DNA from 4 places in the Streptomyces sp. NPDC046465 genome. Region 1 is predicted to be linked to each of the others. Evidence: riboswitches for the same ligand, from Rfam matches in the RefSeq annotation. Region 1 holds a riboswitch; each other region holds the start of a gene.

Region 1 (7,439 bases):
TCACATCCGGTTCATCACGCATCGCTCGTCTCCCCGCTCACGACAGCCAGCCGACTGCGGGCCTGGTGAATCAGGTTGCGTACTGTGCTGCTGGTGACTCCCATGTCTTGGGCCGCCTCGTCGGTCGAACATCCCGCGATGTGCACGAGGACCAGAGCCTGCCGCTGACGCTCCGAGAGCTCTCCGATGGCTTCCAGGAGGTTACGGAACGTCTCTCTCACCGCCACTTGGTCCTCGACCGGCATCGCACCGCCGTCCCGGTCCGTCTCCTCCCCCAGTGGGACCGTCTCGACCCCGCGTCGATATACCGACATCGCGTGCCGGACCGCGGTCTTGACGAGCCAGCCCTGCCAGTTCCTGATCTCCTCTGCTCCTGGCTTGCGCAGGTGTTCCCCCGCTTGCACGAAAGCATGCTGGCAACCTTCCCAGCCGTCGTGGCTGTTCCCCGCGGCAGCCACAGTCGCTTTACGGAGCACCACTTTGCCGTACCTCCGGAAGAGGGTCTCGACCCGCACTACACACGCGTCGCTCCACCCGTCCGAGTAGTCGTCCGAGTACCCGTCAGCAGCAGGCGGTCGCTCACCGGTATCGCTCGTCACCGACACCAGCCCTTCCGGCCGCGGGGACGGTGATCTCCCACTCGCTCATCGCCCTCCCCTGAGCATCCTGCGTTCTGAAACGGACCCGCGTCCCGCCGGGTGACAGGCGCAGCACGGCAACGACCGCAGCCCAACGGGCCCGCTCCCGCACTCGGTACGCAAGCGCGGCCGCCATCGTGCCCAGGACCGGCACGTACGTGAGGGCCATCAGCCACACATTGTCACCCACGGCGCTCGACTCCTCCATCGTCGACGACAACTCCTTCTGCCCGATAGAGAGTTGAGAGCCCCGAAACGTCTAGGAACCCGAGCCGACACCTAATCCGTACCCGCATCCGTACCCGCTCAGCCCGCCCGGGACGCGAGGCCAAGTGGCGCGCGCCGTCACCACGGCTCGTCATCACGGCTCGTCATCACGGCTCAACCAGAAGCTGCCAGAACCAGCCAGGCCTAGTCATACGACCGACCACAAGCCTGCGTGACGCGGGGCGGAATCATCCAGCTTTTCGATCAGCCATAGGGCGGGCCCGACCAGGCCGACACGACCGGTGAAATGTCCGCTCTGGAATGAAAAGTGGCCTGCGTGCTCCAGGTAATTTCGACCCACACCCCATCCGGTGAAATGAGTCACATCGTCCGTTCAGGCTCACAGAGGCGGCTTGAAGCTCATTCCCGTTCCGCCCAAAGCGAGTTGGGTCTATTCGATCAAAGGCGCCGGGGTCGGCTCGATTGCCCGGAACCACTTCGGCACATTCCTCCTCACAATTTTGGCCTTGTTCCGTTCTGACTTTCTCGTCTAACGTCACCGCCAATCCGGATGGAACGCCGAATCCTGCCGCTGTCCGGAAACCCACTCAACCACTCACTCACTTACGCACGGCAGGAGCGGGGAACCCAGGTAAGCCGCCGATCCGGATTCCGGAACGGCTCGGGGTGAAGTCGCCATATCGGTGCGACCGGACATCTCCCGTCCGAACCCGACAGCTCACCTCGCAGGCGACGGAGAGGAATTCGTCATGCCTGCAAAGGGAAAGCACCGCCGCCCCAAGTCCAACTCGCTCAGCCGGGGCATCGCCGCCGCAGGCGCGGGCGGGACGGTGCTCGTCCTCCCGGTGCTCGGCGCGACCACCGCCGACGCGGCGCAGGCCGACTCGGCCGCCAAGCCCGCCGCGGCCCCCGCGACCTACGTGGTCGCCGCAGGCGACTCCCTCTCCAGGATCGCCCAGGAGCACTCCCTGACCGGCGGCTGGAAGAAGCTGTACCAGGACAACCGCGGCGTCCTCGGCGGCGACCCGAGACTGATCCACCCGGGCCTCAAGCTCACCCTCGGCCAGACGGGCGCGGCCGAGCCCGCCCAGAAGCCGACCGCCTCCAACGCGTCCGCCGAGCGGGCGGACCGCTCCGAGCGCCAGGACGACCTCGCCGCCGAGCCCGCCGCTCCCCCGGCGCAGAAGTCCTACACGGACGACCTCGACGGATGGATCAACGAATCGCTCGACATCCTGGCCCAGCACGGCATCCCGGGCTCGTACGAGGGCATCCACCGCAACATCATGCGCGAGTCCTCAGGCAACCCCCTGGCCACCAACGACTGGGACTCCAACGCTGCCGCCGGGACCCCTTCCAAGGGGCTCCTGCAAGTCATCGGCCCCACCTTCGCCGCCTACCACGTGCCCGGCACGTCGACGGACAGCTTCGACCCGGTCGCCAACATCACCGCCGCCTGCAACTACGCGGCCGACCGGTACGGCTCGATCGACAACGTGGACGGACCGTACTGACCTCCCGCTCTCCTGCGGCGAGGTGTGCGGCGCGGCGTGCGGCGCCGCACCGGTCAGGCCACCGGTGCGAAGGCCGTGATCGCCCCGACGAGGTCGGCCGGAGCCTCCAGCGGGATCAGATGACCCGTGTTCGGGATCACCGTGAACTCGGCCCCGAAGAGGTAGGGCAGCAGATTGGCGAGGAGCACGTCGACGGGCTCGACGCGGTCCCTCTCTCCGGCGACGACGAGGTCGGGGACGCCGATCATGCGGGTGTGCTCGGTGATGTCCTCCGCGATGCCGCGCAGCGTCCACTCCGTCCGGGCGGCATCGGTGCGAGTACGCGAATCGGTCGAGACCCGCGCCTTGATCGATTCGGGTAGTTCGGTCGCGGTGGGGATGTCGTCCCGCGCGCCGGCGACGGAGTCGTCGGAGTCGTAGGCGTGGGAAAGGCCCTCCGGGTACGCGGGAGTGATCCCCTCGGCGGGCTTCGCAGGACCGGAGCCGACGAGGACGATCCCGCGGAGGCGGGCGAGCCGGGTCGCCGCGGTCAGCTGCGCGACCTTGCCGCCCATGGAGTGTCCGACGAGTAAGTAGTCGCTGATGCCCAACGTCGGCGATCACGGCGAGTGTGTCGTCCGTGAGCCTGCGGAGCGTGTACGGACCGGGCAGCCCGGCTGAGCGGCTCCACCCGCGAAAGTCGACAGTGAGTACGTCGCGGCCTCTGCCGAGGCATCGGCGTGACTGGCCACCCTACGGTGGAAACCGGACACGTGACCGCGATCCGGCAGACGATCTATCAGCCCGTCGGGCGCGGTGCCGCCGCTGTCGAGACGAGGACGTTCGGCCGCCTTCGCGAACTGAACGACGACGGCACGCGACGCGCCGACTTCCACGTCCTGGCCATCGTCGACGTCGGCCACAGCTCCGTCACGGTGGCCTTCCTCTGCCACCCCTTCAAGGAGCGGACCGTGGTCTGAGTCGCTCCAGGCGCGGTGCACCAATGGGACGACATCGCCGATGTGGCCGGGCACGTCATGCTGTTCGTCCCGACCGCGCCCGTCACCCACTCCGCCCGAGAACTCGCCGCGGCCCCCGACCTGCTGACGCGGTGGAGCATCGGCGACGCCGACCGGCCGTTCGTCGACACCGCGCGGAACCATCTCCTCCTAGAAGCACCCCCCACCCGGAGACGCGTCGACGGAGTCGACGGAACTGCCCGAGATTCTGCTCTCCGCACTCATCGCCCGGCTCCGACCGCCGTCGTCGCACGGTGCGGCTTTCCCGCGTCCAACTTTTCGGTGTCCTTCCGAAAGGCGACAGGCATGCGGCCGGGCGCTGGCAGACAGCGGAGGTCACGCGGCGTTCCCCTCGTTCGGCGGGATTTCCCCAACTGTAAGAACTCCACTAACCGCAGAAACCGGGAACCGGCAACCAGCAACCAGGGAACCTCAAGAAACTACACGTTGCCCCTTACCAACGCCCCGTCAGAGCTATTCCCCCTCAAAGCACTTGCATTTCTACCGGCGGCCCGCGCGCCCACGCTCTCGAAGTGAACGCCCCCGCCCACCGGGCGCAACGTTTCTGCGGTGAATCGATTCCTCCACTCGGATCAGGCGCCGCCAGGCGTCCGGGACGTACCGCCGATGGCCGCCCAGCCTGGCTGAGTGATCAAGAACTTCATCCGTGGCTTCGCCGCGCTCAGCCTGTCCCTGACCCCTCTCCTCGCGCCGACACCGGCACCGGCACAGACCGCTCCCCCGTCCCTCCCCACGGCCGCTCCCACCGAGACCACCACACTGGCCGATGCCGTGCACCGCATCCCCGCCTCCGACGAGCGCCGCGAGGGCTATGCCCGCGCCGCGTTCAAGCACTGGAACGCCGGTGCGAAGAAGTCCGACGGCTGCAACACCCGCGCCGAGGTGCTGATCGCCGAGGCCAGCGAGGAGCCGTCCGTCGGCGCGGGCTGCAGGATCACGGGTGGTGAGTGGCTCTCGTACTACGACAACCAAGAGGTCGAAAACGCCCGCAAGCTCGCCATCGACCACATGGTTCCGCTCGCCGAGGCCTGGGACTCGGGCGCCTCCACGTGGAGCGCGCATCGCCGCGAGGCCTACGCCAACGATCTGGGCGCACCGGCGTCCCTGGTCGCCGTGACCACCCGTACCGCCCGGCACAAGGGCGACCGGGACCCCGCACAGTGGTTGCCGCCGCTGCCCTCCGCGCACTGTCGCTACCTCTCGGAGTGGGTGGCCACGAAGCTGCGCTGGGACCTGGCGGCGGACCCGACCGAACTCGACGCCATCGCCGTCTTCGCGTCCGGCCAGTGCAAGCGCACCGCGGTCACCTACACCGACGCCTCGTAAAGCCCCCCGCCCCCCGGCCCTCCCCCTCACTCCCCACCCCACCCCCGCCCTCACCCCCATCGTTCCGTTTGCCATGCCTAGGGGTCTTAGGTTTAACCTAGGGCCCCTAGGCACCCCAGGGCGATGTGGAGGGCACATGGTGCGGGCAGGACTGACCGCGGAGCGCGTGACGATTGCGGGCGCCGATCTTGCGGACGAGGTGGGGCTCGACCAAATCACCATGTCGCAGGTGGCACGGCGGCTGGGCGTGAAGGACGCGAGCCTTTACACGCACGTTCGCGGTCTGGAAGATCTGCGTGGGCGGATCGCGTTGCTCGCCGCGGACGAGAAGACCATCCGTATCGCGGAGGCGACCGCCGGGCGGTCGGGCAGAGACGCGCTGGTCGCCTTCGCGAACGCGTGGCGGGAGTACGCCCACCGGCATCCGGGCCGCTACATGGCGACGCAGACCCCGATCCAGATCGACCCCGAGCTGGCCGCGAACGCGCCCGGCCCCCGGCGCGCGGCCGAGCTCACGTACGGCATGCTGCGCGGCTACGGACTGGCCGAGCCGGACCTGACCGACGCGGTCCGATTGCTGCGCAGCACGTTCCACGGGTTCGTCGCCCTGGAGGCCGCGGGCGGATTCGCACACCAGCGTTCGCCCCAGCAGTCCTGGGTGCGCGCCCTCGACGCCCTGCACGCCCTCCTGGAGCACTGGCCCCCGTCCCGAGAAGGAGACTCCTCATGACCGGCACCACCGACATACCCGCAATGGCCGCCCCGTCCATCGGCAGCCTGCGCGTGAACGGCGCGACCTTGCACTACGAAGTGCGCGGCCAGGGCCCCCTCCTGCTGCTGATCCCCGGAGGGACCGGCGGCGCGGCTTCCTTCGACGCCGTCGCCAACGGCCTCGCCGCCGAGTACACGGTCGCCACCTATGACCCGCGCGGGATGTCGCGCAGCACGCTGGACGACCCCGAGGCCGAGCAGAGCGTCGCCGAGCACGCCGACGACGCGTTGCGCGTCCTGGAGCTCCTGTCACCCGGTGAGCCCGCCCGGGTCTTCGGTGCCAGTTCGGGCGCGATCGCCGCCCTGCATCTGCTCACCGCCCATCCCGAACGTATAGAGCGCGTCGTGGCGCACGAGCCACCGGTGGTCATGGTCCTGCCGGACGCCTCCGACCATCGCGCACTCATCGGGCGCGTAAAGGAGACGTTCCGAACGCAGGGACTCATGGCGGCAATGGCCGTGTTCGCCGCGGGCCTGAAGAAGGACGACGACGACACCACCACCAAGCCGGAGCCGACGGCGGAGAACGAGGCCGGGACCGAAGCCGAAGCAAAAGCAGAAGCAGAAGCCGGGGCTGCCCTTCCGCCCCAGGCGGCGGCCAGGGCCGAGAGCACGATGGCCAACTTGCCGTTCTTCGTCGGGCGCATTGTTCCCGGCTTCATGTCCCACGCCCCGGACCTCGACCGGCTGGAGGCGCTCTCGGATCAACTCGTGCTCGCCGTCGGCGAGGAATCTGATGGCGAACTCCCTTGCCGTGCGACGGCGTTCGTGGCCGAGCGGCTCGGCGTGGAACTCCTGCAGTTCCCCGGCGGCCACGTCGGCCTGACCACGCATCCCGCCGAGTTCGGCGAGCTCCTGCGCAAGGCGTTCCGCGCTTAGACCCGAGGTCCTGTGGAGACACGAGGTCCTCCGAAGACCTTCACCACCGGTTCGTCCGGGTCATACGCGGCCCAGCCAGGATCGCCGTTACGAGCGAACGCGACCCAGGCTCCGTGCATCGCCTCGGCAAGACCCGCCGGTGCCGCGTCCGGGCCCAGCAGGCCGCTGTCGCCGTGGAGCCACGGTTCGTCGGCGAGGTCGAACACGTAGGGCAGTTCCACCGTGTGCGCGGCGCCCAACCTGCCGTCGAGGGCTGTCGAGCGATGCGCGAACGAGTAGACGTACGTCCTTCGCCCCGACAGCCGCGCGTGCGCCCCCGCCATCCGGGTACTGCCGACGCCGAACAGTGCTTCGCCGAGCAGTGCCGAGCGCAGCTCACCGGGTGTGGCGTCTGGGCGTGCGGTCCTACGTGCCTCGACCGCGGCGGCCGGCTCGGCGTATCCCGCTTCGGCAAGCGCGAGTACGTCGGCTTCGGTGGAGGACTCCAGCCGGTCCTGCGGCACGAGGTACAGGTTCCCCTCCTCGGTGTTGGTGCCGATGAGCACGGAGACCTCGGCCGCAGGTCCTTCGGCCAGCGCTTCGGCGGGCTGGACGGGCAGGACCAGACTGAACGGGCTCAGCCCGAGCAGCGGATCCCGGGCGGTGGCGGTGCGCAGATCGAGCCCTGCCAACTCCGGCATGACGCCGAGGAAGTCCTCGTCGGGGATCTCGGCGAACTGCTCGGCGGTCGCCCGGACGCCGAGCACTTCGGCTGTCCTCGCGGTCACCCGCTGGGCCTGCTCCGGGGTGAAGGCACCGGTGCCGCTGCCGCTTTGGATGATCGCACGGCGGAACAGGCCGTCGGCCTCCGGTGTCGCGAGCAGCGCGCCGGTGATCGTCGCGCCCGCCGACTGTCCGAGGACGGTGACGTTGCCGGGGTCACCGCCGAAGGCAGAGACGGTGTCCCGCACCCAGCGCAGCGCGGCCAGCACGTCGAGCAGTCCGCGGTTCGGCGGCGCTCCGGCGAGGTCGAGGAAGCCGGGGATGCCGAGCCGGTAGTTCACCGTCACCAGGACGACGCCGTC
Region 2 (7,439 bases), on a different contig from region 1:
TCCACCCGCTCGACAGGGGTCGCTCGTGCGCCCCTTCACAAGCATGCGGAACGCCTCTGCTACACTTCGCCGCCCACGTGACGGAGGTCATGGTGGCGCAGGGGAACCACGGCACCACGCGAGTCGTTGTCCACCCCTTGTGAGCTGCACTCCGAGGCCTCGTACGGAGTGGACCACTGGACCGTGACGCGCTCCGTCCGGACCCGCGCGCGGCTTCGGTCCCGCGCCAAACGGCCCGCGTGAGCCCCGTTCGGGGGTCCGAACTCCCCTGACCTCGCCCATCAGGGCCGTTTTCCTTGTGAAGAACTTCACGAAGTTTCCGACGCACTGTCGACGCCAGGCCCTTTTGGGCCCCCTGGCGACCGCTCAGACGGTACAGGACGCGCTCAGCTGGGTACATGTTCCGCGAACACACACGTCACGGCGCGGGCGGGGATACTGCCGGTATGGGGACACAGCGGCCGGACGAAGAAGACGGGCCCAGCGACGCCGCGCGCCCGGACTCCCACCGCGCGCGTGAGCGAGACGCCGTGGCCGACGAACGCGAGCAGGACGCCGACGCACGCGAGCGGGACGCCGACAAGCGCGAGCACAAGGCCGACCACCGGGAGCAGGTCGCCGACAAGCGCGAGCAGTCGGCCGACCACCGGGAGCGCGCAGCCGACGAACGGGAGCGCGCGGCCGACGAACGGGAGCGCGCGGCCGACGAGCGATCCCGTATGTCCAAGGACCACGCCCCCACCCTCCGGGAGCGCTCGTACGAGGCGATCGACCGGGCCCGCCATCTGCTGGCGACCAGCGAAGCCCGGCTGAACCGGCAGGAAGAGAAGCTGCGCCGCCACGACGCGCGCGACAAGCGGGAGAACGGTGCCGTCCAGCGGGAAACGACCACGTCGGCACTGCGGAAGGCCGCCGACGGACCCGCCCCGCACGAAATCCTGGAAGGCCGGGTCCGCCGCCTGCGGGGGCCGGTCGCGAAGGCCACCGAGGCGCTGACGGCCGTCCAGGACGCGCTCGCCGACGAGTACGAGCGCCTCGCCGGTCAGCAACCGGAGCAGGCCGCGGAGCACCGGCAGCGCGCCGAGCAGGTCCGCCGGGCGGCGGCCGACCTGCGCGCCGCCGTACCGGACCCGCCCGAGCAGGACCCGCCCGTACCGGACCCGCCCGAGCAGGACGAGAGCTGAGCAGGACGAGAGCTGACCGGCCCGGCCGCGCGCCGGGCTACGCCTCCAGGTCGGGAGCGTCCTTCTGCTGCTCCTCGACCTCCTGCGCCACCTTGTACGCGATGCCGTCGAGGATGTCGTGTTCGCTCACGACGACCTCGCGGGCACCCACCCTGTCCATGATCGCGAGCAGTACGAGGGCGCCCGCCGCGATGACGTCGACGCGGCCCGCGTGCATCACCGGGATCGCGGCGCGCTCGTCGTGCGTGGCGTGCGTCAGCCGCCGCACGATGTCGCTGACCTGGTCGTACGGGATACGGGAGTGGTGGATCGCCCGCCAGTCGTACGCGTCGAGGCCGAGCGCGATCGCGGCGACCGTGGTCACCGAACCCGCCAGGCCCACGAGCGTGCGCGCCTCCTTGAGGGGGACCGTCCGCTCGGCGAGGTCGAGCGCCGCCTCGATGTCGGCGCGGATCGCGTCGAGCTGCTCCGGCGCGGGCGGATCGGTGACGACTCCGTCCCGTACGAGATGGCGTTCGGTCATGCGGACGCAGCCGACGTCGACCGAGCGGGCCGCCTGCACCCGGTCGGTGCCGACCACGAACTCGGTGGAGCCGCCGCCGATGTCCACGACCAGGTAGGGCGTGGCCAGGTCGTCCCGCCCCGTCAGCTCCTTGGTCGCGCCGGTGAAGGAGAACTCCGCCTCCTGGTCGCCGCTGATGACCTCCGGCTCGACGCCGAGGATGTCCAGGACGCCGCGGACGAACTCGTCGCGGTTCTCCGCGTCGCGGGACGCGGAGGTGGCGACGAAGCGGACGCGCTCGGCGCCGTGCTCCTTGATGACGGCGGCGTACTCGCGGCAGGCCGCGAAGGTGCGCTCAAGGGCGTCGGGGGCGAGGCGGCCCGTCCGGTCGACGCCCTGGCCGAGCCGGACGATCGTCATCCGGCGGTCCAGGTCGACCAGTTCGCCCGTGCCGGGGTCGGCGTCCGCGACGAGCAGGCGGATCGAGTTGGTGCCGCAGTCGATGGCGGCGACGCGGGTCACTCGGCGCCCCCGGTCCCGGCGCCCTCGGTCCCGGCGCCCTCGGTCCCGGCGCCCTCGGTGGCGCACGGCGTGACGCAGGGGCCCTTGGCCCACCACTCGGGAAGCATCGCGATGGCCTCGTCGCCCAGCGGGTTCACGCCGGGGCCCGCGGCCAGGGAGTGGCCGACCAGGACGTGCAGGCACTTCACGCGGTCCGGCATGCCGCCCGCGCTCGGGAAGCCTTCGAGGACCTCGATGGCGTCGCGGCGGGCGATGTAGTCCTCGTGCGCGGCACGGTACTGCTTCGCCAGTTCCTCGTCCGTCGTGAGCCGCTCCGACATCTCCTTCATGACGCCGTTGGCTTCCAGCGTGCCGATCGCGGACGCGGCCCGCGGGCACGTCAGGTAGTACGTCGTCGGGAACGGCGTGCCGTCCGGGAGGCGCGGCGCCGTCTCGACGACGTCCGGCTGTCCGCAGGGGCAGCGGTGCGCGATGGCCCGCAGGCCGCGCGGCGGGCGGCCGAGCTGCTGCTTGAAGGCCTCGACGTCGGCGTCGGTCGGCTCGGTGCGCTGGGTGCTCGGCGGGGGCGTTTCCATGCCTGTCTTTCGTGTCAGTGGGTCAGTCGTCGGAGCGGTCGGCCTTGTCGACGCCGTCCCAGACGTTCGAGTACCAGGGGCGCGAGGCCGCCCCCCGGTCCGTGCGCCGGCTCTTGGCCGCCGCGGGGTCGATCACCGTGAAGCCGGTCTCGCCGGGCATCACGTAGTGCAGGCGGTCCCGGACGCGCTGCTCCGCGAACGCGTCGTCCTGCCAGCGGGCCTTCTCGTCGCGCAGCTTCTCGACGTCCGCCTGCTGCTCGGCCTGCTGCCTGCGCAGGTCGTCGATCTCGGCGCGCTGGGAGACGTACTGCCGCATCGGGTACGCGAGCGCGACGACCAGCGAGCAGAGCACGAGCGCGAGGAGGGCGGCGCGGCCGGTGAGCCGGGAGCGGCGGGCCTGGCGCTTGGTCTGGGAGCGGTAGACGCGCTCGGCGGTCTGCTCGCCGAGCAACCGCAGCCGGGTCGCGGTGGAGAACCGGTCCTTGGTCCCGGCCTTGGCCATGGTGCGGTCTCCCCAGAGCAGCGCCTACACGTACGTACGTCCCCGCACACGGTACGGGACCGGGTGCGGGGACGTACGTAACTACGTGGCTGCTGCTGGCCGCTGCTGTTTGCCGCTGCCCGCTGCTGCGTGCTACTCGGCGGAGCGGAAGCGCGGGAAGGCGCTGCGTCCCGCGTAGACCGCGGCGTCGTCGAGGATCTCCTCGATGCGAAGCAGCTGGTTGTACTTGGCGACGCGCTCGGAGCGGGCCGGGGCACCGGTCTTGATCTGGCCGCAGTTGGTGGCGACGGCCAGGTCGGCGATGGTGACGTCCTCGGTCTCGCCGGAGCGGTGCGACATCATGCACTTGAAGCCGCTGCGCTGGGCCATCTCGACGGCGTCCAGGGTCTCGGTCAGCGAACCGATCTGGTTGACCTTGACGAGCAGGGCGTTGGCCGAGTTCTCCTCGATGCCGCGGGCCAGGCGCTCGGGGTTGGTGACGAACAGGTCGTCACCGACGAGCTGCACCTTGTCGCCGAGCTGCTCGGTGATGGTGTTCCAGCCGGCCCAGTCGTCCTCGAACAGCGGGTCCTCGATGGAGACCAGCGGGTACGAGGCGACGAGCTCGCCGTAGTACTCGGTCATCTCGGCGGCCGAGCGGGACTTGCCCTCGAACTCGTAGGAGCCGTCCTTGTAGAACTCGGACGCGGCGACGTCGAGGGCGAGCGCGATCTGCTCACCGGGGACGTAACCGGCCTGCTTGATGGCCTCGAGGATGAGGTCGAGCGCGGCACGGTTGGAGTCCAGGTTCGGGGCGAAGCCGCCCTCGTCGCCGAGGCCGGTGGAGAGGCCCTTCTCCTTCAGCACCTTCTTGAGGGTGTGGTAGACCTCGGTGCCCCAGCGCAGGGCCTCGGAGAAGGACTCCGCGCCGATCGGGGCGATCATGAATTCCTGGATGTCGACGTTCGAGTCGGCGTGCGACCCGCCGTTCAGGATGTTCATCATCGGGACGGGCAGCAGGTGCGCGTTCGGACCGCCGAGGTAGCGGAACAGCGGCAGGTCGCTGGCCTCGGAGGCGGCGTGCGCGACGGCGAGCGAGACGCCGAGGATGGCGTTGGCGCCGAGCGAGGCCTTGTTGTCGGTGGCGTCCAGGTCGAACATGGCCTGGTCGATCAGGCGCTGCTCGGTGGCGTCGTAGCCGACGAGCTCCGGGCCGATCTGCTCGATGACGGCGAGGACGGCCTTCTCGACACCCTTGCCCTGGTAACGGTTGGGGTCACCGTCACGGAGTTCGATGGCCTCGAAGGCACCGGTGGAGGCACCGGACGGAACGGCGGCACGACCGGTGCTGCCGTCGTCGAGGCCGACCTCGACCTCGACCGTGGGGTTGCCTCGGGAGTCCAGGATTTCCCGGGCTACGACGACGTCGATGGACGGCACGAGCATCTCCTTCTGGGAGTGTGACGCGTATACGCAATTACGCAGACCGTTTCGGCCTGCGTCTCCTGAGCCTAACGGGCTCCGGGGCTTCAGCCAGCCGACCGCCCGTCCCGTGGGACGAACAAGAGGCCAAATCCCCTGGAAACAGGACGATGGACCGCTTTTCTACTCGCTAGTAGCGAACAAGCCGGGCGGCCAGGCCCGAACGGGACTGCGGGATTCCGGCGGCGGACATGGCCCCGCCCCGGTGCGTACGGGGGATACGCGCACCGGGGCGGGGAGCCCGTGGGGACGGGGGCGGCCGTGCGTCCGCCGAGGCACGGCCGGGTGGAACCGGGAGCTTTAGCTCAGGTGCAGCTGCTGGCCCGGGTAGATCATGTCGGCGTTGTCGATGATGTCGCCGTTGAGCTTGTAGACCTTGTGCCAGCCGCCCTTGACGTGCTTGGCGTCGGCGATCTTGGACAGGGTGTCGCCCGTCTTGACCTTGTACTCGCCGTCGCCCTTCTTGACCGTCTTGCCGGTCGGGGTCTCGACGGTCTTCTTGCTCTCGGTCTGCGGCGCGGGCTGCGGCTTCGGCGCGGCCTGCTTCGGCTGCTCCGGAGCGGCCTGCTGCTGCGTCTGCTGCGGCTGCGGCTTGGACTCCTGCTGCTGCGGGGCCTGCTCCTGCGAGCCGCCACCGCTGTTGTTCGACGCGCCCGAGAGGCCGACGCCACAGCTCGGCCAGGCACCCTTGCCCTGACCCGCGAGGACCTTCTCGCCGATCTCGATCTGCTGGGCCTTGGAGGCCTTGTCGGCGGACGGCGCGTACTTCGTGCCGCCGTACGCGGACCAGGTGGACGGCGAGAACTGCAGGCCGCCCTGGTAGCCGTTGCCGGTGTTGATGGACCAGTTGCCGCCGGCCTCGCACTGGGCGACGGCGTCCCACTCGGAGTCGGTGGCGGCGGAGGCCGAACCGGCGGCCATCAGCGGGGCAGCGACCGCGACACCGGTGACGCCCGCGAGCGTGGCGACCCGAGTGGCCTTGGACGGACGGCGGTGCTTGCCCTTGCTGGAAAACAGCATGAGTGATCCCCTCACCGACGCCTGCGAGGTGAGCTGTCGGGTTCGGGCCGATGTGGTTGCCCGGTCGCACTTCTCGAGTGCGACTTCACCCCTAGCCGTTCCCGTCCGTCTCCCGGCCCACCGGCCTCTCGGCTGGTGGCCGCTCAACGGACGGACCCGGCACTTACCTTGGGTCCCCCGCTCCTGCCTACGGCGCTCGAAGCGACGACTGTTCCCGTCCGGCCGTTGGCAGGATTCGGCGTACCGACCGGCGGGGCCCACCAGTGGCGAGCGGTGACGACGGTAATCACGTCTTCCACACAATTTCAAAGACGATCAGGGCTTCTGAGACCCATGTCTCACTTGCGCCAAACCAGACATACACCGCGAAGGCCCCAGCCGACTCTTCGTCAACTTCCGTTACTTTTCGCCCAGATCGAGGCTCTGACCGGGGAGAATGAGGTCCGGGTCGCCGCCGACGGTCTTCTTGTTCTCGGTGTAGAGCTCGTGCCAGCCGCCCTCGACGTCGAGGTCGTCCGCGATGACCGAGAGGTTGTCCCCGGAGCGCACCGTGTACGTCCCGTCGGCGACCGCGCCGGTGCGGGCCTCGCCGCGCGACGCGTGGCGTCCGGGACGGCCGCCCGCGCTCTCGCTCTCGTCCGCGCTGTCACCGCGGTGGCGCCCTGCGGAGGCGTCAGAGCCCTCGGAGGAGGCGGTGGCGTCCTCGGGGTCGGGCGAAGTGCTGCCCTCCTCCCCGGACTTGCCGGAGCCGCCCTTGCCGTCGGCGTCGCCGGCCTCGCCCTTGCCGCCCTTTTCGCCGGACTCGCCGGACTCGTCGTGATTCTTGTCTCGTGCGTCGCTTGCGTCGCCGGAGGGCTTTTCCGGGTCGGCGGACGGGTCGTCAGAGGGATCGGCGGAGGGATCGGCAGAGTCGGAGGGGTCGGCGGATGGCTCGCCCTTCTCACTCCCCTTCTCCTTGCCCTTGTCCTTGTCCTTGGAGCCCTCGGGCTCGTCGGTGCCGGTCGAGTCCGAGGGGTCGGACGGCTCCCCCGTGACGGGCGCGCCCGGGTCCACGTCGGCCGCGGCGCCGCCGTCGGTGAGCCCGGCGATCGGGGCGCAGCTCGGCCAGGCGGCGGTGCCCCGGTCACCGAGGACCTTCTCGGCGACGGATATCTGCTGGGACTTGGAGGCCTGGTCGGCGCTGGGCGCGTAGTCGAGGCCGCCGTGGCTCTCCCAGGTGTCCTGGGAGAGCTGGAGCCCTCCGTAGTACCCGTTGCCGGGGTTGGCGCTCCACGCGCCGCCGCTCTCGCACTGGGCGAGCTTGTCCCACGTGTCGGTGGTGGCGGCGCTCGCGCTGGTGGCGGCGAGCAGCGGGATGGCGATGGCTGATCCGGTGACGCCTGCCGCGACGATGAGAGCCGGGGCCTGGCGGGGGCGTCGGTGACGACCTTGACCGGAGAGCATGCGGTTGCCTTTCGGGAGACTGCGACGACGGCTTGGGCGCCCGGGGGGCGCCCAAGTCGTCGTGAACGTAGCCGCAGTCGAACGCTTGTCACAAGTCGATGCAGCGGAGATCACGTGAACATCACAGTCGTGACGGGCCGTCAGCCTTCGGTCGACTGCTGTGCGTTTGTGAACTCCACGGGCAGCGTGCGCAGTCCCCGCATGATCAGCCCGCCACGCCACCGCAAATC
Region 3 (7,439 bases), on a different contig from region 1:
TAGTGCCTGAGCAGTTCGTGGGCGTCGTCGGGGGCGAGGGTGGCGCCGCGCGGGTCGCCGTCCTTGGCGAGCAGCTCCGTGATCCGCCCGGCGGCCCCGCTCTCGTCGATGTCGTCGTACTCGGGCACCCGTCCCGGCTCGGCGGCCTCGCGCCGCCACTGTGCGTACTTGACGGCTTCGGAGAGGGCACGTACGGCGCGCTCCGCGGCGGGGTAGGCGGGGATGCGGTACTGCTCGGCGGGCTGGGCCGCGGGGTCGTCGGCGTCCTCTACGGAGGACTGTGGCTTCGTGCCGGTACCGGTATCGGCCGCGCTCCGGGTGCCGGTCGCGACGGCACCGGGCGCGGGGCCGGCCGCGTCAGGCCTGGTACTCGTGGCGGCCGCCAGCGCCTCGGCGAGCCCGCCGAGCTCCACGTGGACCACGGCGACGGGTTTCGCGGGACATCCCGCGGCGGCCGCCCGCAGCTCCGTGGCCAGCGTCTCGGGGTCGGTGGTGGCCCCGTCCTCCCCCACCCAGGGGATGGCGTTGACGATCACCGCGTCGCAGCCGTCGTCGGACAATGCCTCGGCGAGCGCGGCCCGGAAGTCGGCCGGGACGGCCCCGGTCGTCAGGTCGCGGGGCGGCAGCGGCCGCAGGCCGTCGGCGATGCACGCGTCGTACGTGAGGAGGCCGAGCGACTCGGAGTTCCCGAGGATGCCCACCCGGGGCCCGGACGGCAGCGGCTGGCCCGCGAGGAGCAGCCCCGCGTCGACCATCTCCGTGACGGTGTCGACGCGGACGACGCCCGCCTGGCGCAGCAGTGCCGAGACCGTGGCGTGCGGCAGCCGGGTCGCCTGCACGGCGTGGCCGGTCGGGGCGATGCCGCTGTGCCGGGCGCCCTGGACCACGACGAGCGGCTTGGCGGTCGCCGAACGCCTCGCGAGCCGGGTGAACTTGCGCGGGTTGCCGATCGTCTCCAGGTACATCAGCGTGACGTCGGTGTCCGGGTCCTCGTACCAGTACTGGAGCAGGTCGTTGCCGGACACGTCCGCGCGGTTGCCGGAGCCGACGAACGTGGACAGTCCCGCGCCCCGCCGGTGCAGGCCGGACAGCAGGGCGATGCCGATCGCGCCGGACTGGGTGAACAGACCGATCCGCCCGCGCGCGGGCGACTGCGGAGCGAGCGAGGCGTTGAGCCGCGTCTGCGGCGAGGTGTTGATGACGCCGAAGGCGTTCGGTCCGATGATCCGCATGCCGTACGACCGGGCCTGGCGGACCAGTTCACGCTGCCGCTCGCGTCCCTCGGGCCCGCTCTCCCCGTACCCGGCGGAGAGCACCACGAGGCCCTGCACCCCGCGCTCGCCGCACTCGGCGACGACCTGCGGCACCCGGTCGGCGGGCACGGCGATGACCGCGAGGTCCACGGGCTCCTCGATGGCCGCGACGGATCGGTGCGCGGGCACTCCATCGACGGCGCCATCGTCGGCGACGGCGCCGCCGTCCCGGTCACCCTCCTCAGCGAACGCGCTGTTCACGGCGTACAGGCGCCCGCTGAAGCCGGACTCCGTGAGGTTGCTCAGGACGCTGCGGCCGACGCCGCCGGGGGCCCGGCCGACGCCGATCACCGCGACCGAGCCCGGCGTCAGGAGGCGCTGAACGGAGCGCCCCTCGGCGCGCTGTTCGCGGGCGCGCTGCACGGCGAGCGAACGGTCCGTCGGCTCCAGGTCGAACTCCAGGCGGACGACGCCGTCCTCGAAGCTGCGCTTCTGCTGGTAGCCCGCGTCCGTGAACACCTTGATCATCTTGGTGTTGGCGGGCAGCACCTCGGCCGCGAACCGGCGGATGCCGCGCTCCCTGGCGACGGCCGCGATGTGTTCCAGGAGCGTGGAGGCGACGCCCCTGCCCTGGTGGGCGTCCTGCACGAGAAAGGCGACCTCGGCCTCGTCGGCCGGGGCGCCGGCGGCCATGCCGCGCTCGTCGATGCGGTCGAAGCGCACGGTGGCGATGAACTCGCCGCCCACCGTGGCCGCGAGCCCCACCCGGTCCACCTGGTCGTGGTGGGTGAAACGGTGCACGTCCTTGGCGGAGAGCCGCGGGTAGGGCGCGAAGAAGCGGTAGTACTTCGACTCGTCCGACACCTGTTCGTAGAAGCTGACCAGGCGGTCCGCGTCCTCGGCCGTGATCGGCCTGATCCGGGCGGTACCTCCGTCGCGCAGCACCACATCGGCTTCCCAGTGGGCGGGATAGTCGTGCCGATCCTGCTGATCCGACGCGGTCTGCATGGGGCCAGGGTACGGGTCGCGCGGCCGCCGGGGCCGGGGCAGGCTAGGTCGCGTCGAAGGCGAACGGGAGCGGACGTATGTCCGACGGGAGCACCCGTAACGGCATGCGACAATGGTCTAGACAAGTGTGAGACATCTGGAAGGGCAGCAACACATGGCTGAGCGCCGCGTCAACGTCGGCTGGGCCGAGGGCCTTCACGCCCGACCCGCCTCCATCTTCGTCCGCGCGGCCACGGCCGCCGGTGTGCCCGTGACGATCGCCAAGGCCGACGGCAACCCGGTCAACGCCGCTTCGATGCTCGCGGTGCTCGGCCTGGGCGCCCAGGGCGGCGAGGAGATCGTGCTCGCCTCCGACGCCGAGGGTGCGGACGCCGCCCTCGACCGTCTGGCGAAGCTGGTCTCGGAGGGGCTCGAGGAGCTCCCGGAGACGGTCTAGGACACATTCCTGGAAACACGTCGAGGGGGTCACCCGGAATTCCGGGTGACCCCCTCGACGTTTGCCTGCGCATAATTGAAGGTGCAAGGCACACGCGGCGCACAGCACAAATGGCGGCAAGCGCAGCACAAATGAGGGCCGGGAAATACCTTCCCTTTGTATACGGCGTCTCCGTTAATTCTGGAGGCTCACCGTGTTGACGCCATGTTGCGAATCGCTCACCCGGCCGCGGCCGGGCCGCCGGACATGACGCGGCCGGTACGCGGCCGTCGCCCGCGCGGCGTGCGCTGCGGTGAGCGCCCTGGCCCGCTCCGCGTTCCCGCGGGCCACCGCGTCGACGATCGCCGCGTGTTCCGCCCAGGAGTCGGCAGGCGCCGCCGGGCTGTCGACGACGTACATCCAGGCGGCCTTGTGGCGCAGTTGGACGAGCAGGGCGCTCAGGCCGGGGCTGCCGGACGCCTGGGCGAGCGTCTCGTGGAACCAGCCGCCCAGGGGCCGCAGATCCTCCCCCCGCCCGCTCCTGGCGCGCTCCTGGCCCAGCCTGACCAGTCCGCGCAGGACCTTGAGGTGTGCGTCCGTACGGCGCTGCGCGGCGCGCGCCGCGGCGAGCGGTTCGAGCAGCGTGCGGACCTCCAGGAGATCCGCGGCCTCCTGCTCCGTGGGTTCGGCGACGCACGCGCCCGCGTGCCTGCGGGTGACGACGAAACCCTCGGCCTCCAGGGTGCGCAGGGCCTCGCGCACGGGGACGCGGGAGACGCCGTACCGGCGCGCGAGAACTTCCTCGGCGAGCCGGCCGCCCCTTTCGTGCACGCCGGCGACGATGTCGTCCCGAATGGCCGTGCATACCGAATGCGCGGGAACACGCATGACCCGGACCTCCGCCTTCATCCCCGCATAACGCGGTCGACCGACGTTCGTTCCGTGACTCTATTGCAGAGCGCGGAAATTTCCGACAGCGGGCCAAAATTCATGGATACCTTTTGGACAATGCTGGAGGCAACGGCGAAAGCCCCGGCTCGCCAGGAGCCGGGGCTTTCGGTGGAGTGCTGCTGGGCCGCGCGCGTCAGACGTTGATGCCGTGCCCGCGGAGGTACGCGATCGGGTCGATGTCCGAGCCGTACTCCTCGCCGGTGCGGGCCTCGAAGTGGAGGTGCGGACCGCTGGAGTTGCCGGTGGAGCCGGAGAGGCCGATCTGCTGCCCGGGGGTGACCGTCTGGCCGACGGTGACGCCGAGGGACGACATGTGGCCGTACTGGGTGTACGTGCCGTCGTTCATCTTGATGACCACGTTGTTGCCGTAGGCCCCGCCCCAGCCGGCCTCGACGACGGTGCCGGAGCCGACCGCGTGGACGGAGGTGCCCGAGGCCGCGTGGAAGTCGATGCCGGTGTGGCTGCCGGAGGACCACATGGCGCCTCCGGTCTGGTAACCCGTGGAGACGTAGGAGCCGTCGACCGGGGCGACGTAGGTGTTCAGGCGCTTGCGCTCGGCCGCGCGGGCGGCGCGCTCCTTGGCCTCGCGCTCCTTCTTGGCCTTCGCCTTGGCCTCGGCCTCGGCCTTGCGCTTCTCTTCCGCGGCCTTCTTCTTGGCGGCCTCTTCGGCCTTCTTCGCCGCAGCGGCGTCGTCGGCGGCCTGGCGCTGGGCGGCGGCCTGGGCGCCGATGTTCTCGGCAAGCGAGTCGCCGACGGATATCGCCTGGGTGAGGCCGGTGTGTTCCACGGCCGCTTCGTCGGCGGCGGCGAGCGCCGGGGCGGCAAGGCCTCCGATGACACCGGTGGTGGTGAGCGCCGCGACACCCGCGACGTTCGCGGTGGTCCGCGTGAGGCGGCTCGGACGACGGTGCTTCCCGGTGGCACGGGTGAACGCCATGTGGCGGGTGATCCTTTCCTTCCCTCTCGCCTACCGGGTTAGCTGACGGGTTCGGAGCAGGAAGGTCTCCTACGGGTTCCTCGCCTCAACGGCAAGGTGCCCGATTCACCCCAGGGGACATGTGGGTCCCCGGCTCCCCTGGCTCGCGCCGTACGGGGACTCGGCGATGACTGTCCGGTGCCGCGGATGCGGCGTACTGCGCGACGAACAGCCGGACCGACGCTAAACGGGGCGTCTTTCGTTCGACAAACAGAACTCGACTTTTGTAGCGCACGCCACAGGGCAGACAGGCAACCTCCATAGTAATTCGGACATATGAGGACCCCAGCGGCCGAAGTGGCCACTGGGGTCCCGATATGTCCTGACTGTCACTCAGCCCGTGACCACACTCACGTCACCGATACCGAGCGCCCTGACGGGCTCCTCGATCTGTGCGGCGTCCCCGACGAGGACCGTCACCAGGCGGTCCTCCGGGAAGGCGTTCACGACGGCGGCAGTGGCCTCCACGGTGCCGGTGGCGGCCAGCTGCCGGTACAGCTGCGCCTGGAAGTCGTCCGGCAGGTTCTGCTCGACCTGGTCGGCGAGAGTGGCCGCTACGGAGGCTGCCATCTCGTACTTGAGAGGGGCCACGCCCACCAGGTTCTGCACGGCCACATCACGCTCGGCGTCGGTCAGGCCCTCGGCGGCGAGGGTGCGCAGGACCTTCCACAGGTCGTCGAGCGCGGGACCCGTGGTCGGGGTGTCCACGGAGCCGCTGATGGCGAGCATCGCGGCGCCCGTGCCGTCCGGCGCCGAGCGCAGCACCTGGCTGAACGCCCGCACTCCGTAGGTGTAGCCCTTCTCCTCCCGCAGGACGCGGTCGAGGCGGGAGGTGAGGGTGCCGCCCAGGCAGTACGTGCCGAGGACCTGGGCCGGCCAGACGCGGTCGTGCCGGTCGGCGCCCACGCGGCCGATCAGCAGCTGCGTCTGGACCGCTCCGGGGCGGTCCACGATGACGACGCGGCCGCGGTCGTCGGCGGTCACCTGCGGCACCGGGCGCGGTTCGCCCGCGGACCCGGTCCAGGCGCCGACGGTGTCCGCGAGGACGGCGTCCAGGTCGGTGCCGGTCAGGTCGCCGACGACGACCAGGGTGGCCGTGGCGGGCCGGACGTGCTTCTCGTAGAAGGCACGCACCGCCGCCGAGTCGATGGCCGTGACCGTCTCCTCGGTGCCCTGGCGCGGCCGGGACATGCGCGAGGCGGCCGGGAAGAGCTGCCTGGAGAGCTCCTTGGCGGCGCGGCGCCCCGGGTTGGCCGCCTCGTGCGGGAGCTCGTCCAGGCGGTTGCGTACGAGCCGTTCGATCTCGCTGTCCGCGAAGGCGGGGGCCCGCAGGGCGTCGGCGAGCAGGCCGAGCGCCTTGGGGAGCCTGGAGACCGGGACCTCCAGGGAGACCCGCACGCCCGGGTGGTCGGCGTGCGCGTCGAGCGTCGCGCCGCAGCGGTCGAGCTCGGCGGCGAACTCCTCGGCGGAGTGCTTGTCGGTGCCCTCGTTGAAGGCCCGCGCCATGATCGTGGCGACGCCGTCGAGGCCCTCGGGCTCGGCGTCCAGCGGCGCTTCGAGGTGGATCTCGACGGCGACGACCTGCTGGCCCGGACGGTGGCACCGCAGCACGGTGAGGCCGTTGGGCAGCGTGCCGCGCTCGGGCGCCGGGAAGGCCCAGGGCTTGGCCGTGCCGCCCTGGGGCTGTGGATGGAACTGCATCGCGGCCTCGGTCACTTCGCCGCCTCCTCTTCCTCGGCGTCCTCAGCGTTCTCAGCGTTCTCGACGGCTTCTTCGTCCTCGTCGGCGACGGTCACGGGTTCGTACACGAGCACCGCGCGGTTGTCCGGGCGCAGACGGGCCTTGGCGGCCTCCTGGACCTCTGCCGCGCTGACGTCGAGGACGCGCTGCACGGCGGTGAGGGCGAGCTGTGGGTCACCGAACAGGACGGCGTACCGGCACAGTTCGTCGGCGCGGCCCGAGACCGTGCCGAGCCGGTCGAGCCACTCACGCTCCAACTGCGCCTGGGCGCGCTCCATCTCCTCCGGAGTGGGGCCCTCCGCGGCGAAGCGGGCCAGTTCCTCGTCGACGGCGGCCTCGATGACGGGGACCTCGACGTCGCCGGACGTCTTGACGTCCAGCCAGCCGAGCGAGGGCGCCCCGGCGAGGCGCAGCAGGCCGAACCCGGCGGCGACCGCGGTGCGGTCACGGCGCACGAGGCGGTTGTAGAGCCGGGAGGACTCGCCGCTGCCGAGGACGGTGAGGGCGATGTCGGCCGCGTCGCACGCGCGCGTGCCGTCCTCCGGGAGGCGGTAGGCGGCCATCAGGGCGCGGGCCGGCACCTCCTCCTCGACGACCTCGCGCAGCTCCTTGCCGATGCGCTCGGGCAGGGAGCCGTCGCGCGGCGGCTGCTTGCCGTCGTGTCCGGGAATCGACCCGAAGTACTTCTCGACCCAGGCGAGCGTCTGTGCCGGGTCGATGTCTCCGACGATCGACAGGACGGCGTTGTTCGGCGCGTAGTACGTGCGGAAGAACGCGCGCGCGTCCTCCAGGGTGGCCGCGTCCAGGTCGGCCATGGAGCCGATCGGCGTGTGGTGGTAGGGGTGGCCCTCCGGGTACGAGAGGGCGGTCAGCTTCTCGAAGGCGGTGCCGTACGGGACGTTGTCGTAGCGCTGGCGGCGCTCGTTCTTGACGACGTCGCGCTGGTTTTCCATGGACTCTTCGTCGAGCGCGGAGAGCAGCGAGCCCATCCGGTCGGCCTCGAGCCACAGGGCCAGCTCCAACTGATGAGCGGGCATGGTCTCGAAATAGTTGGTGCGCTCGAAGCTCGTCGTGCCGTTGAGCGAACCGCCCGCTC
Region 4 (7,439 bases), on a different contig from region 1:
CGACGACTTCCTGATACGGGAGGGGGCGCGCGCGGTCCACGTCCTGAACGCGCCGTCTCCCGCGGCTACGGCTTCCCTCCCCATCGGCAGGGAGGTCGCTCGTAGGGCGTTGGGGGCGTTGCGGGGGGTGGGGGGCGAGTAGGGGGTACGGGTACGGGGGTGGCTGGCCTCGATGGGTCGCTGCGGGTCGGACCTGGCTGGTCGCGCAGTTCCCCGCGCCCCTTCGCGGCGATCCGGTGGCCTCACCGTCATCGCGAGGCCCGACTCGGCTCGGTGCGCAGTTCCCCGCGCCCCTAAGAGGCGACCGTTGGCTTCTTCTGGTCGTAAAATTGGGGCACTGTGTCTGACTCTTCCCACATCCCCGATGCCCCGTCGCCCCGCGAGGTCGCCGCGCCCCGGTTTCCCGGGGGGCCCTCGCCCGACCCTGCTGGGTCACATCATGAGCGGCGGATCCGTAGCTTCCAGCCCCGGCGCAGTCGGGTGACCACCAGCCAGGGGGACGCTCTGCGGCGGCTCTGGCCCACCTGGGGCATGGACATCGACGGTCTGCGCCGGATCGATCTCGCCGAGCTGTTCGGGGACGACAAGCCCGTCGTCCTGGAGATCGGCTTCGGCATGGGCGAGGCCACCGCCCAGATGGCCGCCGCCGACCCGGACACCGGCATCCTCGCCGTCGACGTGCACACCCCGGGCCAGGGCAACCTCCTCGGCCTCGCCGAGCGCAACGGCCTGAGCAACGTCCGCGTGGCCAACGGCGACGCGATCATCCTGCTCCGCGAGATGCTCGCGCCCGAGTCCCTCGACGGGCTCCGCGTCTACTTCCCCGACCCCTGGCCGAAGGCCCGCCACCACAAGCGCCGCCTGATCCAGCCGGAGTTCCTGACGCTGGCAGCGCCCTCCCTCAAGCCCGGCGCGCTGCTGCACTGCGCGACCGACTGGGAGCCGTACGCCGAGCAGATGCTCGAGGTGCTCACCGCGCACCCCGACTTCGAGAACACCCAGGCCGACGGCGGGTACGCCCCGCGCCCCGACTTCCGCCCCCTCACCCGCTTCGAGGGCCAGGGCCTCGGCAAGGGCCACGTCGTGCAGGATCTGCTGTTCCGCCGAGTTGCCCCCGCACAGGGCTGAGGCACCGTCGCGGCCCACGGCGTCCCTCGTTAGGGTCAACGACGTGGCCATCAGTCCTCCCTATCCGATACCCCCCGAGGCGCCCGCCCCGGGGGCGCTGCGCCGCGTCCGCTGGTGGCAGCGGCGCGCGATACGCGTGGGCGGGCTCGTCACGCTGCTCGCCCTCTCGGGGCTCGTGATCCTCGCCCTGGTCAGGGAGCAGACCGGCACCGAGGGCTTCCTGGTCGGACTCGGCCTCGCGGTCGTGCCCGTGCCGCTGCTCGTCGCCGCGTTCCGCTGGCTGGACCGGGTGGAGCCCGGCCCCTGGCGGAACCTCCTCTTCTCCTTCTCCTGGGGCGCCTGCGCGGCCGCCCTCATAGCGATCGTCGCGAACAGCTTCGCGATCCGCTGGATAGCCACCGCCACCGCCGACCCCACCAGCGCGGACACCCTCGGCGCGACCGTGATCGCCCCGATCGTCGAGGAGAGCGCGAAGGCAGCGGCCGTCCTGCTCGTCTTCCTCTTCCGCAGACGCGACTTCACGGGGATCGTCGACGGCGTCGTCATAGCGGGGGTGACCGCGACCGGGTTCGCGTTCACCGAGAACATCCTCTATCTGGGCAACGCCTTCGTCACCGACCAGCTCAGCCGCGAGAGCGGCCTCGCCTCCGTGACGGCGGCGACCTTCTTCGTGCGCGTCGTCATGTCGCCGTTCGCGCATCCGCTCTTCACGGTCCTGACCGGCATCGGCTTCGGCTTCGCCGCGTTCGCCGCCGACCGCCAGCGGCTGCGGCGCCTGCTGCTTCCGCTCACCGGACTGCTGCTCGCGATGGGCATGCACGCGCTGTGGAACGGCTCGGCGGTCTTCGGGCAGTTCGGCTTCTTCACCGTGTACGCGGTGTTCATGCTCCCGGTGTTCGGCCTGCTGACCTGGCTGGCCGTCTGGACCCGGCAGCGCGAGCTGCGCACGATCCGCGCGGAGCTGCCCGCGTACGCGGCGGCAGGATGGCTGACGCCGCCCGAGCCGTACGCGCTGGGCTCGATGCGCGCCCGCGCGCTGGCCCGCGACTACGCCTCGTACACCTGGGGCAAGGCGGCGGCCCGCACGGTCGCGGAGTACCAGAGGTACGCGACGTCGCTCGCGTTCCTGCGCCACCGAGGCCGCCGCGGCCGGGCCGGGGCCGACTTCGTCGTACGGGAGCGGGAGCTCCTCGAAAAGCTGTGGGAGCGCCGCGAGCCGGCCCGCCCCGCCCTCGCGTACGCGGCGCGGGCGACGGCGCCGGTCATGCTCCCCGCGCAGTACGCGGGGTACGGGCACCCGCCGTACGGGTACCCGCAGCTCCATCCCGCCTACGGCTATCCGACGGCGTACGAGAACAACCCTTACCGCTCCTAGGCGGAGGCCGCCGTCAGGCGTGCGAGCTCCGAGTCCGTCAGCTCCAGGTCCGCCACCGCGAGGAGCGCGGGCAGCTGCTCGACCGTGCGCGCGGAGGCGATCGGCGCCGCGACGGTGGGCTGGGCGGCCAGCCAGGCGAGCGCCACGGTCGCGACCTCGGCGCCGCGCTCGGCGGCGATCCCGTCGAGCGCGGCGAGGACGCGGTCGCCGCGCTCGCTGCCCACGTACTCCTCGACCCGTCCGCTGCGCGCGCTCCGCACCTGCGCACCGGGGCGGTACTTGCCGGTCAGGAAGCCGGACGCGAGCGCGTAGTAGGGGACGGCCGCGAGGCCGGAGCGCGAGGCGACCTCCTGGAGCGGGCCCTCGTAGGTGTCGCGGGAGACGAGGTTGTAGTGCGGCTGGAGCGCGACGTAGCGCGCGAGGCCCTCGCGGTCGGAGAGGTCGAGGGATTCCTGGAGCCGTTCGGGCGTGATGTTGGAGGCGGCGATGGCCCGCACCTTGCCGTCCCGCACCAGCTCGTCGAGCGCGCCGATGATCTCCTCGACGGGGACCGAGGGGTCGTCGTAGTGCGTGTAGTAGAGGTCGATGTAGTCGGTGCCGAGGCGGCGCAGGGAGGCCTCGGCACCGGCCTTGATCGTGGCCGGGGAGAGGCCCTTGAAGTCGGGGTGCGCACCGACCTTCGTGGCGAGGACGACGTCGGAGCGGTTGCCGCGCTCGGTCAGCCACTCGCCGACGAGGGTCTCGGACTCGCCGCCCTTGTTGCCCTCCACCCAGGCCGAGTAGGCGTCGGCGGTGTCGATGAAGTTGCCGCCCGCGGCGGTGTAGGCGTCGAGGACGGCGAAGGACGCCGTGCGGTCGGCGGTCCAGCCGAAGACGTTGCCGCCCAGGGCGAGCGGGAAGACCTCGAGGTCGGATGAGCCGAGCTGGCGAAGAGAAGTCATACGTTCCGCAACGTCCGGGACGGAAACGGAATTCCATCTCTGACACGACGAAACCGGCGGCCCTGGCGTCGGGGGGGTTGGCGCCAGGGCCGCCGGAGTTGAGGGCGCCCTCAGGGGTCGGTCAGGGTGCGGTCAGGGGTTGAGGCCCTTGCCCTGCAGCCAGCCCAGCGGGTCGATGCCGGTGCCGTCGGGCGTGTGGACCTCCATGTGGAGGTGCGGCCCGGTGACGTTGCCGGTCGCGCCGACGCGGCCGATGACCTCGCCGGTGGTGACCTTCTGCCCCGCGCTGACATTGAGCGAGGACTGGTGGCAGTACCAGACCTCCGTGCCGTCCTCGAGTTCGAGCACGGTGCGGTAGCCGTACGCGCCCGCCCACCCGGCCTCCTTGACGGTGCCGGTGTGCACCGCCTTGAGGGGGGTACCCGTGGGAGCGGCGAAGTCGAGGCCGGTGTGGTGACCGGAGGACCACATGGCGCCGGAGTCACCGAAGTGCGAGGTGAGGGTGTACGAGGAGGTGGGGATGGCGTAGCTCTTGGCGAGCTTGGCCAGGCGCGCGGCCTCTGCCTTGGCCTTGCGGGCCTCCTCCTCCTTCTTCTTCTTGGCGGCGGCCTTGGCCTTCGCGTCCTTCGTGGCCGCCTCCTGCTGGGCGGCGGCCTCCCCGGCGGCCTTCTTGACGGCGGCGTCCTCGGCCGCGGTCCGTACGGCGGTGTCCGCCTGGTTCTGCTGGTTCTCGGCCTGGCGCATGATGCGGGCGCGCAGCGCCTCACCCGCGTCGGTGGTGCCCTGCTCGGCGTCGGCGGTGCTGACGCCCGCCGCGGTGAGCGGGGCCGCCGCGGCAGCGGTCGCCGTGGAGTCCGACGCGTCGTCGGAGATCAGCGAGCCCACGCCGGGCAGCGACTTGGCCGCGGGCAGCGAGTCCGCGACGGTGTCCATGCCCGGCAGGTCGGGCATCGATATGGAGACCGGCGGCTTGCCGTCCTGCGCGGTGGCGATGCCGCCCGCGCCGACGGCGGCGATGACGCCCACGCCGAGGACGGTGGAGCTGCGGGCGAGCCCGCCGCCGCCCTTCTTGTGCACACGGTGCCTGCCGCGGACGGGACGGACGGAATCCTCGGTGGGGTTCCACTCCTCGAAGGAGTCGTCGTCGTACGTACCGAAGTCATCGTCATTCGGTATGTACACGGCTTGGGGGGCAGGCCGGTTGGACGCCACTGGGGCGCACTCCTTTCCTTCCTTCTCGCCTACCGGGTTAGCTGACGGGTTCGGAGCAGGAAGGTCTCCTACGGACACCTGGCACGGGTGCACGGATGCACGGTGCGCAGATGCCTGATTCACCCCAAGTTGGTGGTTCCCCGGCTCCCTTGCGGGATTAGGCGCGTGCGCGCGGAGCCGCCTCTAGTGACGGCTGGGACGACCGCGCTGCGTTATCGAACGTTAATAGACAGCGGGTCCGTATTCCAAGCCGTTCCGGTTGATCGTTAGCTTCACATTCTCTTGACAGTACGTCAGTTGGTGTGCGGAGGGATGCCCTTCAGTCACGGGACGTGATGTCCGGGTCCCCGGCGACGGGCCGCCGCACCGCGAGCAGCGCCATGTCGTCCGTCATCCGCCCCCCGGTGTGCCGCCGCACCTCCTCCGCGAGCGCGGCGAGCAGCGCGCGCGGACCGCCGCGGCCCGGGAAGATCCGCCCGCCGAGCCGGGTCGCGGGATCGTAGAACTCCCCCGCCGCGTCGCGCGCCTCCGACAGGCCGTCCGTGTAGAGGAGCAGCATCGCGCCGGGCGGGAACTCCGACTCGTCCGCCCGGTCCGGCCAGACCCCCAGCTCGCCCATGCCGAGCGGCAGCGCGGGCTCGGTCGCCGACAGGACGCACAGCCGGCCGTCCCCGCGCAGCAGCAGCGGCGACGGGTGCCCCCGGTTGATCAGCCGTACGGCGCCGCCGGCGTGGTGGATCTCGGCGAGTACGGCGGTCGTGAACCCCTCGAACTGGTCGAGTCCGTCGCGCCGGGTGCCCTCGCGGGCGAGGGCCCGCTCCAGGCGCTGCGCCACCGCCTCCAGCGTCGTCTCCTGCTCGGCGGCCTCCCGGAAGGCGCCGATGACGACGGCGACCGCCGCGACCGCGCCCATGCCCTTGCCCCGGACGTCACCGACGATGATCCGCACGCCGTACGGGGTGTCCTGCACCGCGTACAGGTCGCCCCCGATGAACGCGTCGGCCTGCGCGGCCTCGTACCGCGCCGCGATGTCGAGCCCGCCGATCCGCGGATCGGGTTCGGGCAGCACGGCGCGCTGGGTGGTCTCGGCGATGGAGCGGGCGTTGGCGAGCCGGTCGTTGCCGCGGCGCACGACGCGGTTGATGACGATGGCGAGGGCCGCGACGGTGACCACGGTGAGCACCTCGGTGACGGCCTCGACATGGCTGCTGACCGGGTTGCCGAAGTGCAGGAAGAGGACGGCTGCCGTGGCGGCCACGCCGGTCAGGACGGTGCTGAGCTGCGAGTAGAAGGGGGCGGCGATCAGCGGGGCGGCCGTGTAGAGGGGGGCCGCGGTGAATTCCGGCGGGGTCGACACGTCGTACACGACGCCGATGATCAGGAGCAGGAGGGGCAGGGAGCGGACGAAGGCCCGCTCGTGCGCGGTGGCACCCCTGTCCCCGGCTTCCGCTCGCTGCCCCACCGCTTGTCTCCCGCCGACTCCGCACCCGTCACCGAGTCCATCACCGCGCCCATCACCGCGCTCCACTCAGGGTTCCCCCGAGGGGGAGCGGGGGCGACCTGGCGCGGTCCGACCGGGTTACGGGAGAGGAGTACGGGCAGCGGTACGGAAACAAGTGCGGAAAACACCTAGGGCCCGGAACCATTACTGGTTCCGGGCCCTAGGCCTTGAGTAGCGGGGACAGGATTTGAACCTGCGACCTCTGGGTTATGAGCCCAGCGAGCTACCGAGCTGCTCCACCCCGCGCCGTTGAATGCAACTCTACGCCATTCGGAGGGGTGCGTCGAACCACCTCAGGCGTTGCCCGCGTGCGTGAGCGTCTCCCAGGCCACGAAGAGGCCGTCCGTCCCCTCCGGCCGCCCGCGTTCCGTGTACCTCTCGGTCTCCGGCAACTCCAGGTGCAGCCGCCCCCGCAGGTGGTTGAGGCCGACCTCCGTGTCGGGCCCCATGTCGCGCTGCACCCGGCCGCCGCACAGCCAGCCCGGCACCGGCGCGCCCAGCTGGTACTTGGAGTGGAACTCGAAGGCGGCCCGCAGCCGGTCCTCGGCCTCCCCGTACAGGTCGACACCCTGATGCCAGGCGGTCTCCGCCATGTGGGAGGCCGCCGCGAGGGAATAGCTGGCGTGCTTGAAGTTGCGACACGTCTCCTGGGACAGCCCGTCGGCGAAGGTGCCCTGCCCGAACCAGTACCTCTTCAGCTCGGCCGCGGTGTCGATGCCGCTGCCCTCCGGCGAGACCGGCAGCTTCCCGTCCGACTCCAGATAGAAGTAGGCGGGCACGCGCGTGCGGAAGTGGTGCACGGACTTCTCGAACGTCGCGTGGTCGTCGAGGAAGACGGCCATCGCCATGGTGGCGTCGGCCATCACCAGGTCCCAGTTGCCGTTGAAGTCGGCGGAGCCGTTCTCGACCTGTGGCAGGTAGGCGTTGCGGAGCATCCGCTCGAAGCGCAGCAGGTTGCCGTCGTTCCAGCCGTCGTACGTATAGCGCACGGCCTCGGCGGCGCGTGCCCAGGAGGAGGCGGCCCAGGCGGTCTGTAGCCCGGCGTTGGCCTCGGTGTGCTTGGTGATCACCTTCGCCCAGGCGTCCATGATCTGCACGGCCTTCTCGGCGTGCGCGCGCTCCCCGGTGATGTTCCAGAGCAGCGCCTGCGTGTACGCGGCCAGGGCGTCCTGGCGTTCCTCGACGCAGCCCTTGCCGGGGCGGGTGTCGGGCGGGCACTCCACGACGGGGTAGGGGGTGGCCCGGTAGTCGTCCGCCGCGTACTTGCTGGCCCGCATCTGCT

The links. Region 1 has a riboswitch for cyclic di-AMP ahead of ABZ953_RS34475 (LysM peptidoglycan-binding domain-containing protein). Riboswitches for the same ligand answer to the same signal wherever they lie in the genome.
Region 2: linked by a shared signal. The riboswitch ahead of ABZ953_RS21790 (transglycosylase family protein) and the one ahead of ABZ953_RS34475 (LysM peptidoglycan-binding domain-containing protein) in region 1 are both predicted to bind cyclic di-AMP.
Region 3: linked by a shared signal. The riboswitch ahead of ABZ953_RS37720 (M23 family metallopeptidase) and the one ahead of ABZ953_RS34475 (LysM peptidoglycan-binding domain-containing protein) in region 1 are both predicted to bind cyclic di-AMP.
Region 4: linked by a shared signal. The riboswitch ahead of ABZ953_RS07555 (M23 family metallopeptidase) and the one ahead of ABZ953_RS34475 (LysM peptidoglycan-binding domain-containing protein) in region 1 are both predicted to bind cyclic di-AMP.

What each region holds. Positions count from the first base shown of each region.
Region 1 is NZ_JBEYZK010000030.1:54,568-62,006, reverse strand. Features, by position in the region: gene ABZ953_RS34485 (sigma-70 family RNA polymerase sigma factor) at 15-599, opposite strand; gene ABZ953_RS34480 (hypothetical protein) at 580-828, opposite strand; cyclic di-AMP (ydaO/yuaA leader) riboswitch at 1,457-1,611, shown strand; gene ABZ953_RS34475 (LysM peptidoglycan-binding domain-containing protein) at 1,616-2,380, shown strand; partial or broken gene ABZ953_RS34470 (alpha/beta hydrolase) at 2,434-3,082, opposite strand; partial or broken gene ABZ953_RS34465 (AraC family transcriptional regulator) at 3,094-3,628, shown strand; gene ABZ953_RS34460 (HNH endonuclease family protein) at 4,027-4,725, shown strand; gene ABZ953_RS34455 (WHG domain-containing protein) at 4,862-5,455, shown strand; gene ABZ953_RS34450 (alpha/beta hydrolase) at 5,479-6,375, shown strand; gene ABZ953_RS34445 (carboxylesterase family protein) at 6,372-7,439, opposite strand, start outside.
Region 2 is NZ_JBEYZK010000013.1:184,393-191,831, reverse strand. Features, by position in the region: gene ABZ953_RS21815 (hypothetical protein) at 447-1,184, shown strand; gene ABZ953_RS21810 (Ppx/GppA phosphatase family protein) at 1,222-2,208, opposite strand; gene ABZ953_RS21805 (DUF501 domain-containing protein) at 2,205-2,783, opposite strand; gene ABZ953_RS21800 (septum formation initiator family protein) at 2,806-3,285, opposite strand; gene eno (phosphopyruvate hydratase) at 3,418-4,704, opposite strand; gene ABZ953_RS21790 (transglycosylase family protein) at 5,047-5,766, opposite strand; cyclic di-AMP (ydaO/yuaA leader) riboswitch at 5,770-5,971, opposite strand; gene ABZ953_RS21785 (transglycosylase family protein) at 6,166-7,209, opposite strand; gene ABZ953_RS21780 (cytochrome P450) at 7,350-7,439, opposite strand, start outside.
Region 3 is NZ_JBEYZK010000044.1:5,318-12,756, forward strand. Features, by position in the region: gene ABZ953_RS37705 (GNAT family N-acetyltransferase) at 1-2,261, opposite strand, end outside; gene ABZ953_RS37710 (HPr family phosphocarrier protein) at 2,416-2,697, shown strand; gene ABZ953_RS37715 (GntR family transcriptional regulator) at 2,872-3,564, opposite strand; gene ABZ953_RS37720 (M23 family metallopeptidase) at 3,761-4,564, opposite strand; cyclic di-AMP (ydaO/yuaA leader) riboswitch at 4,577-4,740, opposite strand; gene ABZ953_RS37725 (pitrilysin family protein) at 4,937-6,319, opposite strand; gene ABZ953_RS37730 (pitrilysin family protein) at 6,316-7,439, opposite strand, start outside.
Region 4 is NZ_JBEYZK010000004.1:18,675-26,113, forward strand. Features, by position in the region: gene lhgO (L-2-hydroxyglutarate oxidase) at 1-142, shown strand, start outside; gene trmB (tRNA (guanosine(46)-N7)-methyltransferase TrmB) at 340-1,128, shown strand; gene ABZ953_RS07545 (PrsW family intramembrane metalloprotease) at 1,172-2,503, shown strand; gene ABZ953_RS07550 (aldo/keto reductase) at 2,500-3,444, opposite strand; gene ABZ953_RS07555 (M23 family metallopeptidase) at 3,577-4,656, opposite strand; cyclic di-AMP (ydaO/yuaA leader) riboswitch at 4,668-4,830, opposite strand; gene ABZ953_RS07560 (PP2C family protein-serine/threonine phosphatase) at 4,976-6,118, opposite strand; tRNA gene ABZ953_RS07565 (tRNA-Met) at 6,330-6,403, opposite strand; gene ABZ953_RS07570 (alginate lyase family protein) at 6,451-7,439, opposite strand, start outside.